Regions from separate parts of the Bacillus sp. V33-4 genome, predicted to be linked through region 2. Evidence: predicted binding sites of a transcription regulator. Region 2 holds the regulator's gene; each other region holds the start of a gene.
What was found. Region 2 encodes Rex, which represses fermentation and respiration genes when NADH is low (regulators of the CRP and FNR family bind a similar motif). Its sites were predicted from a motif close to TTGTGAAATATTTCACAA; they were not measured.

Region 1: a site for Rex is predicted at 3,289-3,306, ahead of CVD23_RS08845 (AtpZ/AtpI family protein). Genes of this name have one in related genera too.
Region 3: a site for Rex is predicted at 1,930-1,947, ahead of nirB (nitrite reductase large subunit NirB). Genes of this name have one in related genera too.

The regions. Positions count from the first base shown of each region.
Region 1 is NZ_PGVC01000023.1:75,170-79,267, forward strand. Features, by position in the region: gene atpA (F0F1 ATP synthase subunit alpha) at 1-258, opposite strand, end outside; gene CVD23_RS08820 (F0F1 ATP synthase subunit delta) at 283-819, opposite strand; gene CVD23_RS08825 (F0F1 ATP synthase subunit B) at 816-1,340, opposite strand; gene atpE (F0F1 ATP synthase subunit C) at 1,498-1,710, opposite strand; gene atpB (F0F1 ATP synthase subunit A) at 1,787-2,497, opposite strand; gene CVD23_RS08840 (ATP synthase subunit I) at 2,504-2,893, opposite strand; gene CVD23_RS08845 (AtpZ/AtpI family protein) at 2,900-3,121, opposite strand; gene CVD23_RS08850 (S8 family serine peptidase) at 3,376-4,098, opposite strand, start outside.
Region 2 is NZ_PGVC01000048.1:4,284-8,381, forward strand. Features, by position in the region: gene CVD23_RS17185 (ABC-F family ATP-binding cassette domain-containing protein) at 1-1,640, opposite strand, end outside; gene moaC (cyclic pyranopterin monophosphate synthase MoaC) at 1,782-2,273, shown strand; gene CVD23_RS17195 (redox-sensing transcriptional repressor Rex) at 2,301-2,951, shown strand; gene CVD23_RS17200 (YdiK family protein) at 3,060-3,263, opposite strand; gene CVD23_RS17205 (CPBP family intramembrane glutamic endopeptidase) at 3,264-3,995, opposite strand.
Region 3 is NZ_PGVC01000024.1:148,030-152,127, reverse strand. Features, by position in the region: gene CVD23_RS10045 (hypothetical protein) at 135-359, shown strand; gene CVD23_RS10040 (FMN-dependent NADH-azoreductase) at 679-1,305, opposite strand; gene CVD23_RS21935 (hypothetical protein) at 1,609-1,758, shown strand; gene nirB (nitrite reductase large subunit NirB) at 2,039-4,098, shown strand, end outside.

The DNA.
Region 1 (4,098 bases), on a different contig from region 2:
GTCACCTTCACGAATTTCTGTATATGGTCCTAGAATAATGATACCGACGTTGTTTTCTTCAAGGTTTTGTGCCATACCCATAACGCCGTTTGAAAATTCAACAAGCTCTCCAGCCATGACATTGTCGAGGCCATGAGCACGAGCGATACCGTCACCAATTTGGATAACCGTACCAACATCACTCACATGAATTTCCGTCTGATAGTTTTCGATTTGCTTTTTTATCAGCGCACTGATTTCTTCAGCATTGATGCTCATGAGTTTCACCCCTATCTACGAATCTTAGCCTAACAATTGACGTTCCAAACGCTCCAGCTTGCCTTTCAAGCTGCCATCGAAAATTCGATTTCCGATTCGAAGCTTGATGCCGCCAAGCAGGTTGGAATCAACAATATTTTCAATTTGCAATGATTTTTTCCCGACTTTTTCTGCAAATGAAGAAGAGATCGCTTCCCGTTCCTCCTCTGTTAAAGGGCGGACGGAATAAACCTTTGCTTCGGCAACTCCTCTTTCGTCATAAGCAAGTCCGATAAAATAATTCGCCACGTCAGCGACATGATCTTCGCGGTGGCGGTCAATCAATATCATAAGTGTATTTAAAACGTACGTATTTGCAGTAGAAAATATTTCTTTTATAATCTCTTTCTTCTTTTCAACAGGAAGTTTTGGAGACTTCAAAACCGAATTTAAGTCCTGGTTATTGCTGAAAACTTCTTTGACTACACGAAGCTCTTGTTCCATTTGGTCAAGGAGCTGTTGTTCTTTTGCAAGCTGGAAAAGAGCCAACGCGTAACGTTTTGCTACAGTTGAGTTGCTCATCGCTCTTCTCCTGCCTCTTGAATGTATTCGTTAATCAGCTTTTCCTGGTCTTCAGCACTTAATTCTTTTTCAATTACTTTGGAGGCAATTAAAACAGATAAGGAAGCCACTTGCTGACGAATAGCTGCAACAGCCTTTTCTTTTTGCTGCTCAATTTCAATCTTTGCTGCTTCTTTAATGCGTTCAGCTTCTGTACGCGCTAGTGAAATAATCTCTTCACGCTGAACATCGCCTTGCTTTTTTGCGCTTTCAATAAGCCCTTGTGCATCTGTACGAGCTTCTTTCAACAGGCTGCGCTGTTCTTCAAGCAGCTTGTTTGATTCTGCACGGCTTTGTTCCGCCGCTTCAATTTCGTTTGCAATATGCTCTTCACGCTGCTGCATAATGCCCATCAGCGGACCCCATGCAAATTTCTTAAGCAATGCTAACAATATAATAAACATCAATAACTGGAACACAATGTCCCCGAGGTTAAGACCGCCGTGAGCAGCCGCACCTAATACAAAACCGCTTGTTAACACCCTCGATTCACTCCCTTCAAGAGTCGTTCAGTTAAGAAAAAACAAGTGCCTAAATTGTATATAAATCTGTTCATTTCCAGAGATCTTGGACATAAAGGAATGGCGAAGGCTCCATTAAATGATCTTCGCCATTTTGAACTTTATTGTTAACGGATCATTATCCGCCGATTACCATGAACGCAATAACTACCGCGATGATAGGAATCGCCTCAACTAACGCAACCCCGATAAACATAGTAGTTTGAAGCATACCACGAGCTTCCGGTTGACGTGCGATACCTTCTACTGTACGAGATACGATAAGACCATTACCAATACCAGCACCCAGTGCTGCCAAACCGATTGCTATTGCTGCTGCTAAAAGACCCATTCTAATGTTCCTCCTTTAAATGTATCGAAAAATAATAGTTTTAAATGTTTTGTCCAGAAAAAGGACAGGGTATATATTAATGGTCATGGCTCACTTTGTGAGACATATAAACCATTGTTAACATTGTGAAAATAAATGCCTGGATCCCACCGACAAAAATCGAGAATCCTTGCCATGCGAGCGTTGGAATAACAGCGGCTAAATGCCCGCCGACTCCGGTTGCAAGGCTGCCTGCCAATAAGCCGAGCAGAATTTCCCCGGCAAAAATGTTTCCGTAAAGACGGAGACCAAGCGTCAGAGTATTTGCAAACTCTTCAATAATTTTTAGCGGGAATAAAAAAGGCATAGGCCTTAAAAATTCACGGCCATACTCCCTGGCACCCTTCATCTTAATTCCATAATAGTGTGTTAAGCCCACTACCATTACCGCCAACGTTAGTGTTATGACCGGGTCGGCAGTTGGCGATTTCCACCATAATACACCGTCGATGACGACCGAGAATGGCAGACCCACCATGTTTGAAACAAAGATATACATAAGCAACGTGATTCCAAGAACATGGAACCGCCCGCCCGTTTTCCAATCCATCGTACTATTAATAATGTTTTTAACAAAATCCATAACCCATTCCATGAAGTTTTGTATACCGGTAGGCGTCATGGCAAGAGTACGAGTGGAAAGCACAGCGATGATAAACACAATCAAACTCGCAACAGTAATCATTAACACGTTGGCCAAGTTGAAGGTTAGTCCCATAAGTTCATATAATGGAGCTTCGTGATGCAACAGTATTCACCTCTTTTCCCGCTTTTTACGTAAATGATAAGAATGAAGAAAAAAATCTATCATAATGACAAAATAGGATGTCATTAATCCCACAACTACACTGATAAGGTGGAAGTGCTCCGGATATCTCAGTGCTATTAATACGGCAAACGCCGCAGATGCAAGCCGGGAAAAAGAGCCGAGTGAGACTACTTTTTTTCCTTCTGAAATCGCATCGCCAAATTTCCGCACTTTTCTTGCCATCAGCCAGAGATTATATAGGCTCAAGCTTGTACCGAAAGCCAATCCAAGAAAAATAGATTGATAAGAAGTAAATCCCCAACCGAGAATATAGACAGCCATTAAATAAAATATGTATTTACGCTGTCTGGAAAACATTTCATTTATTTCCGGCATGGTTGTTTATTCTCCTGAAAAGAAGTGGCGGACCAGGCTAAGCATGGCATAAATTCCCGCTGCCAACCCCAAAAGCAATCCGATAATTAAAAAAAGCGGTTCAGTGCCATACATCCGATCAAGCCATCTTCCCCCGAAGATGCCAATCAATGTGGAGCCCGCTAATTGAGATAGAATGGCAGATGTTAATGCCATTGCTTTAAAAGGGTGGCGGTTGTTTTGGTTCATATAAACGCATCCTCGCATTAAGAGAATGGTAATGGGCGGGGGGCGATTTTGTTACATTTCGCATTGTGCAGAAGTGGAAAAAAAGAGTGCACAATGAAGACTGAAAACCTTGTCATTTATACCCTTTGTAAGCATACAATAGGGTTATGTCAATGTCAATTAATTTGGAGTGAAAAAGTTCACATATAAAAAGACTAAAATCTGGTATGTTCACACATTTTTCGAAATTTTTTCTCGAAATAATATTGATTTTTTTAGTCACTTCTGCTTAGATTGTGGGGTTCTTTTTTTCCAATTTGAATATAGGCTTCAATCATATCTTCCTTTCCGGCTTTTTTGGCGAAAATCTTCAGTAAATACGATCCATCGCCAGGCAACCGCCCAGCTTCCACTTTTTTTTGAATTAATCCCTTTTTAACGTTCCGTTCCCAATCAAGAAATCCCAAAAAACGAAAATTATCCGCAGCAAAGATGGCAATTCCGAATTCTTCAGCCCCGCCGGGCAAGTACACTTCGTAACGATATGACTGGCTATCATCCCCGATGACAAAATCAAAGCCCATAATTCTCGGGTAAGCTGGTTCTTCAAGAACATATAAATATGGAATCCTGATTTCTTTGGAACCCTCTCGCAATATAAGTTCCCCGTCCTGGATCTTTTCTTTTAGTTGTGATGGTTCGACACGCATTGCGATCTCAACTTTTTTCTGTTCGTTCGGAAGCAGCGTAAAGGAAAGCGGAATCTCCCAATGAATGCCAGCGGTTTTTTTCGGAACCGAAAAAGAGTATTTTTTTACAGCGCTGCCAGTATTTTTAATGACTAAGGACGCGTGGTGGCGATGCAAGTGTTCAGCAAGCTGAAACTTTCCGAATTGCATCGTTCCCGGCATGACAAGTGTTTCGGTGCTTATCGCCTCAACCGCCTGAATCCTTCCTGCTCCCTGCTCATAAGTTCGATATGCTTCGCCTTTCTGGTT
Region 2 (4,098 bases):
TCCTCAAGGGCGCGCAGCTCTTTTATCTCCTGTTTTTTCTCGATAAAGTAATCGTAATCTCCAAGAAATTCGCTAGCACCATGTTTATCCAGTTCAATCACTTTCGTTGCAATACGGTTGATAAAATAACGATCATGGGAAACAAATAGAATCGTTCCCGGGTAATCGACAAGGGCGTTCTCCAGAATCTCTTTGCTGTCCAGGTCAAGATGGTTTGTCGGCTCATCGAGAATTAAAAAGTTGGCATTTTCGATCATTAATTTGGCGAGGGCGAGCCTTGCTTTTTGGCCGCCGCTCAAGGTTGACACGGTTTTTAACACATCGTCACCTGTAAATAAGAAATTGCCGAGGATTGTCCTGATTTCTTTTTCATTCATAGATGGGTATTCATCCCACAATTCATTAAGGACTCGTTTATTCGAGGTTAATTCTGCTTGTTCCTGATCATAATAACCGATTGAAACATTTGAACCGTAATGGATGTCGCCGGCCAGCGCTGGGAGCTTCTTAACGATCGTTTTTAGAAGAGTTGACTTTCCGACTCCATTTGGCCCAACCAAAGCAATGCTTTCACCTCTGGTTAGCCTGAACGAGATGGCCTCAGAGACTTTTTCATTCCCATACCCAATTGCAACATTCTCTGCTTTTAATACGTCGTTGCCGCTTTGGCGCTCAATATCAAACGAAAAAGAAGCAGACTTTTCGTCCCCGAGGGGCCTGTCCATAACGTCCATCTTCTCCAACTTTTTTCGGCGGCTTTGCGCCCTTTTTGTCGTTGAGGCCCTCGCAAGGTTGCGCTGTACAAATTCCTGCAGCTTTGCAATTTCATCTTGCTGTTTTTCGAATTGTTTCATTTGTTGCTCGTACATCTCTGCATTTTTCTCCAGGTAAACGCTGTAGTTTCCTAAATACTTCTGGATGTGCATACGGGATAACTCATGGACCTGATTGACCACTTTATCTAAAAAGTAGCGGTCATGTGAAACGATCAGAATGGCTCCCTCATAACCTTGAAGATATTGCTCGAGCCATGACAGGGTATCAATATCTAGATGGTTCGTTGGCTCGTCCAAAATTAAGATATCAGGTTTTTTTAATAACAGCTTTCCAAGTGCCAGACGCGTTTTTTGCCCCCCACTTAAGCTTGAAATTTTAGTTGTATAATCAAAGGATTGAAAGTTTAGTCCGTGCAAAACAGATCGAATATCAGCTTCGTATTGATAGCCGCCATCTTCTTTAAATTGCAGCTGCAGTTGGTCATATTCATTAAGGATTTTGTTATAAAGCCGCGAATCTTCTAGCGTGGAAGGGTCAGACATCTTCGCCTCGAGGCTGCGCAGCTCTGTTTCCATTTTCCTGAGCGGATCAAATACAGTTAACATTTCATCCCAAATCGACATCGCGGATTCTAAACCGCTGTCTTGTGCCAGGTATCCAATCGAAACTCCTTTCGGCTTGATGATCTCGCCTTGATCATACGACATCCGGCCGGCGATAATTTTTAATAGCGTGGACTTTCCGGCTCCGTTTCTGCCAACAAGAGCAATTCGATCACGCGTTTGTAATTCAAGCTTTATATTCGATAAAATAAGATCGGCGCCAAAATATTTTGATAGTTGGTTAACCTGTAGTAATATCATTTGTTTTCACCTCAATTGCCTTAGAAATAGTGTATCGCATTCACAGAGGGTGAGCAATAACAGTGATTTTGTGAAAAATAGTACAAAGTTTACACAAAAATGTCAAAATAGTGTATGATTTTGTTGTGAGGTGTAGAGAAAATGTCGGATTTTACTCATTTTAATGAAGAAGGAAGAGCGAAGATGGTCGATGTAAGCAGCAAGCCGGAAACGGTCCGAACGGCAATCGCCCGTTCAAACATAACCGTAAACCAGGTTATATATGAACAAATTACCCGCAATGAAGTGAAAAAGGGTGATGTCCTGGCAGTAGCCCAGGTCGCTGGAATCATGGCAGCGAAAAAAACCGCGGAGATCATCCCAATGTGCCATCCCATTCCACTAACAGGGATTGATATCGCTTTTGCGTGGGAAAACGAACAAGAGAATTATAGTCTATCTATTCATGTTACCGTAAAAACAAAAGGAAGTACAGGAGTTGAAATGGAAGCGCTAACAGCTGCTGCTGCTTGCGCATTAACCGTTTATGACATGTGCAAAGCAGTCGATAAAGGCATGGTTATCGGCAAAACATACTTAGTTGAAAAAACGGGTGGAAAAAACGGTGATTTTTTTAGAAAAGATAAAATATAGCTTAAACATAAGAGGGTGGGGATCACATTGGCGAATGAAACGGTGAAAATTCCACAGGCAACCGCTAAACGGCTGCCTTTATACTACCGGTTTTTAAAAAATTTGCATTCATCGGGAAAACAGAGAGTTTCCTCTGCCGAATTGAGTGAGGCTGTGAAGGTTGATTCGGCAACAATCCGCAGGGATTTTTCCTACTTTGGTGCATTAGGCAAAAAAGGTTACGGATATAATGTTAACTATTTATTATCTTTTTTCCGGAAGACACTTGACCAGGATGAGTTAACAAAGGTGGCCTTAATTGGAGTTGGGAATTTGGGAACTGCCTTTTTGCATTACAACTTCCTTAAAAATAATAACACGAAAATCGAGGTTGCTTTTGATGTCGATGAGGGTAAAGTGGGTAAAACTATTGGAGAGGTTCCCATCTTTCACATGGATGACATGGATAAACAAATCGTTGCAGCCGATATCCAGGTTGCCATTTTAACTGTCCCGGCCCCTGTTGCTCAACCGATTACGGACAGGCTTGTCCAGGCCAATGTAAAAGGGATATTAAACTTTACTCCAGCCAGATTAAATGTCCCGGCTGCGATCCGCGTTCATCATATAGATTTGGCGGTTGAATTGCAGTCGCTCGTCTACTTTTTAAAGCATTACCCGACAGAAACAGAAGAATAGGGTTATCGAAGAACAAGCTATTAGAAAAAATACAATGGCTAGAAAATAAGCATAAGAAAAGCCTCTTTCACATCGAAGGAGGCTTATCCTGGTTAACGCAGAACGACGTTACTGTTGTTTTTTAACTTTTTGTATTTTGAAGTGCAGGACAACCATTCTCAGTCCTGACCCAAAGTCAAAAGTCGCTAATAGAACAAGTAAATAGCTGACAAATCCCCAGCCATGTTCATGGACTCTTTGGACCGCAAAATAGGTGAACAACAATCCTAGTACAATGTAGATAATCCCTGAACCTAAGGGAGACTGCCTCATTTAAAATCCTCCAATAAAGCTTTGAATTTGTTCTGCATCCTGAAGCCATTTTTCCAGTTTGCCCTGATTAAGCTGAATCACGACAACAAGAGTATTCATGGCGACATGGGCAAATATCGGTACGAGTATTCTTTTCGTTTTCACATAGAGAAAAGCGAACGTGAAACCCATGGCGGAGTACAGAAGAATATGCTCAAGCTCAAAGTGGGCGACAGCAAAAATGACTGAGCTGATTAGAGCGGCAAAAAAGAAGTTCATCCTTTTATAGAGCGAACCGAATAAAATTTTCCTGAAAACAATTTCTTCAAGTATCGGTCCGATGATCGAACTCACGATAATCACAATTGGAAAGGTTTCAATTAATCCGAGAATTTGCTGAGTGTTTTCAGAGCCCACTTCGATCCCAAAGATGCTTTCAATTGTAGCGGCAAATGATTGGGCAAAAAGTGCTATAAAGATTCCACCCACTGCCCATGCAATTGAGACAATAGGCGAGGCTAAGTGCCGTTCATCATTGAGCTCTAATTTCCTGTCATTTCTCAATAAAAAGAGAACAATCAACAGCGTTAGCGAAAAACTGATCACAATCCAGTAAGGAATCGCTAATTGCTGCATTTCCGCGCGACTATTTCCAAGAAGTAAACCTATATAAACGACAAGGGGAACGCCTGCCAGGCTGGAAACCTGCATCGTAATATATGCAATTAAAATTATCCAGTATTCCTTCTTCAATCAAAATAACTCCTTTATGGTACGAAAATATACTCCGTTCTATTTTACTAATAATCGGTCTAATGTTTCAAACAGTAAGGGTTGGAATCGCGATTTTTGTAAC
Region 3 (4,098 bases), on a different contig from region 2:
TATTCGGACAGGATGAGCGGGGAATAAGCAATGATAGTCTGAATGAGTGGGCTATTCGGACAGGACGAGCGGGAAAAAACCAATGACAGTCCGAATGCGCGGGCTATTCGGACAGGACGAGCGGGAAAAAAGCAATGATAGTCCGAATGCGCGGGCTATTCGGACAGGACGAGCGGGAAAAAAGCAATGATAGTCCGAATGCGCGGGTTATTCGGACAAGACAGGCGGGAAACTGGCATATGATAGTCCGAATGCGCGGGTTATTCGGACAGGACAAGCAAGAAATAAGCAATGATAGTCTAAATGAGTGGGTTATTCGGACCATCTTGTGCACATTATGGCTCGGTACAACGCGATGATGTGCCCAGCTCAGTCCGAGTCGCTGCGGTCCTGCGGATGGAGTCAAGCCCGATTTCACTGTCAGGCCCGCAGCATCGACGTGGTAGTTCCGATGTTGCCATCAAACGTGGCGGTTTTGAGTCGGCCAGCGCTTTTCGAAGCTTGCCAAAGCCTTCCGTATCTCTTTATATGGCGTTGATATATCAACAAAAAATAAAGAGTCCAATTCATATGCGAATTGGACATCAAATTGTGGTGTTTACCGATGATTTGTACCTTAAAACTGAACTACTTAGAAGTTTGGTACAAGACCAAATTCACAGCTCTTTCTAATGGATATTAGAATTGATTTGCAGCCGTTGCTGCCCTCGCGATACCTTCTTCAATGATATCTGCTGCTCTGTCAGGAAATTGATTATGTCCTTCGACAATAACAGTTGTTACATCCTTGATTCCCCAGAATCCAAGCACAGTCATGACATAATTAACTGCCATTTCAATCGAAGCTGCAGGGCCTTCTGAATAAACACCGCCTCTTGCATTTAAAAGAACGACCTGCTTGTCTGAGAGCAATCCTTCTGGACCTTCCTGTGTATAGCGGAATGTTTTTCCCGCCTGGCCAAGATAATCAAAATAAGTATGCAGAACTGCCGGAATCGTAAAGTTCCATAGCGGGAAACCAAAAACTACTTTATCAGCAGCAATAAATTGGTCCAAATACTTATTAACCAACTCTGTTGCTTGCTGTTCTTCAGGCGTGAGTTCAAGACCGCGGCCTAGCTTAAACATACCGTTGATTTTATCAGTATCGTAATATGGCAGATTTTCTGCAAACAAATCAAGTTCTGTGATCTGATCTTCTGGATGGGATTCTTTATAGCTGTTTAGAAAAGCTTCATATAATTGCACGCTGACTGCTTGCTCAGCAGGTCGTGAATTTGCTTTTACAAATAAAACATTTGCCATTGGCTGTGTTCCTCCATTATCTATGTTGTGGTTGTTGTAGCCTGAGAGTGCAGTGTCTGCAAGGAGGTTAAATATGCGGGCAATCAATCTTCCTCAAAATCTTTCAAATATTGTTTATCCGGCCGTCAAAAACAATTGATCATGAATGATAGCTTGCAAAAATGCTGCACAAACAAAATACTTTGCGATTATATAATAGTTATTTTTTGGCTGTCAAAAAAACTGCTCACACATGCAGCGAGCGATGTTTTTCAATGAAATCTTTCGGGAAAAGACTAACAATGACTTTAAGGAGGGATAGACATGGCATCTAACAGAAAAGAGAAAGAAAGCTTATTGGACTATGCGCGGAAACTACAAGAAGAACAAAAGGAGGAGAGTCAATTCAAGGACCAGGGCAGAGTGCCTGACCAGCAAAACCGCTTAAAGGATCAAGAGAATTTAAGAAAATAGTTAAGTGAATGAATTTCATAAAGCAATTTCTTTAATGGAAAAACGAACAGGCATAAACTTTAGGCGGGAACAGATCAGCTGTTCCCGGCTTATTTCTTCCCAATTATATGTGAGGACACGCACTATCTTTTTTTTGCATTTTTTGTGAAGAAGTGAACAATTTTTACATCAATGTGATCAACTTCACAAACTTTGTATATTTATCGCATTACAATAAAGGCAGAAGAACAATGATATTCATTGTAAACGACAATACTGAGCTGCACTGGAGGACCATAACATGAACAAGACGAAGCTCGTCATGATCGGAAACGGCATGGCCGGGGTCAGAACAATTGAAGAAATCCTGAAAATTGCGCCTGACAGATTTGAAATCACGATATTCGGAAACGAACCATACCCGAATTACAACAGGATCCAATTGTCGACAGTCCTTCAGGGAGATACCAATGTTGAAGATATCATTATGAATGACTGGAGCTGGTATGAAGACAATCGGATTCAGTTATATACAGGTGAAGCGATCACAACAATCGATAAAGCAAACAAACGGGTGATATCGGAAAAGGGCCGGACCGTCACCTACGATAAACTGATTATCGCGACAGGCTCAAGCTCATTCATCCTGCCCATTCCGGGAGCTGACAAACAGGGTGTAACAGGATTTCGTGATATTCGAGATTGTGAAATGATGATCAATATTGCGGAAACAAACAAAAAAGCAATCGTAATTGGCGGCGGGCTGCTCGGTCTTGAAGCTGCCCGGGGATTGCTTAATCTCGGGATGGAAGTCGATGTCGTGCATTTAATGCCGGATCTCATGGAAAGACAGCTTGATCCAATTGCTGCTGCGATGCTGAAGCGAGAGCTTGAGAATCAGGGCATGAATTTCCTGATGGAAAAAGAAACGGTTGAAATTCTTGGCAATGACCGTGTGACAGGGCTCCGCTTTCAAGATGGTTCGGAAGTCGACGCGGACCTCGTTGTGATGGCCGTTGGAATTAAACCGAACACAAGGGTTGCAAAAGACAGCGGTATATACGTTAACAGGGGAATCGTCGTCAATGATTACATGGAGACGAATGAAGCGAATATTTATGCAGTCGGTGAATGTGCTGAACACCGGGAAATTGTATACGGCCTGGTTGCTCCGCTCTACGAACAAGGCAAAGTTCTTGCTGCACATATATGCGGGCAGCAGCCAAAACCCTATGAAGGATCAATTGTCGGTACACAGCTAAAGGTTTCTGATGTAGACTTGTTCTCCGCCGGAGAAATCATCGATGACCCGACCACACAGTCCATTAAAGTCCATAATGAATTTGATGGTATTTATAAGAAAATCTTGATCTGCAATAACACGGTCGTTGGCATAGTCCTTTACGGGGAAACGAAGGACAGCACAAAGTTGTTCAGAATGCTTCTGAATAAAGAAGATATCAGTGGCATGACCAGCACATCACTCTTACAGACTCAAAGTGGCGGCGGTGAGCATAGTGATATCGTCTCAATGCCAGCTGAAGAACTGGTATGTGGCTGTAACGGTGTGACTAAAGGGACGATTGTCGATGCTATTCAAATAAATCAGCTGACAACCGTTGATGAAGTGGGTGGATGTACCAATGCCGGTCGCTCGTGTGGACGCTGTAAACCGCTCATTTCTGATATATTAGCTTATACACTGGGTGACAGCTTTGACGCAGCACCGAAAAAACAAACGCTGTGCGGCTGTACAGAATTAAGCCGGGATGAAATCGTCGCAGAAATCCGGGAAAAGGGCTTGACAGGCGTCAAAGAAGCGATGTACGTGCTGGGATGGAAGCAGGAGGAAGGCTGTACGAAATGCCGCCCGGCGCTTAACTATTTCCTTGGAATGGTCCATCAGGAGCTTTATCGTGATGACCGTGACTCCCGCCTCGTCAATGAAAAAATGCACGCTAATATCCAAAAGGATGGAACTTATTCTGTAGTGCCGCGAATGTATGGCGGCGTAACGACTGCGGAGGATCTGCAAAAAATCGCCGAAGTCGCCAGAAAATATGACGTCCCGCTTGTGAAACTGACAGGCGGCCAGCGGATTGGCCTGTTCGGATTGAAACAAGAAGATTTGCCGCAAATCTGGGAAGAGCTCGGCATGCCGTCCGGCTATGCGTACGGTAAAACACTGCGTACGGTAAAAACTTGTGTCGGGGCAAAGTTTTGTCGTTTTGGAACGCAGGACTCAATGAGCCTGGGAATCAGATTGGAGAAAAAATTCGAACGCCTCGATACACCGCATAAGGTCAAGATGGGAGTGTCGGCCTGCCCGCGCAACTGTGCTGAAGCAGGCATTAAAGACGT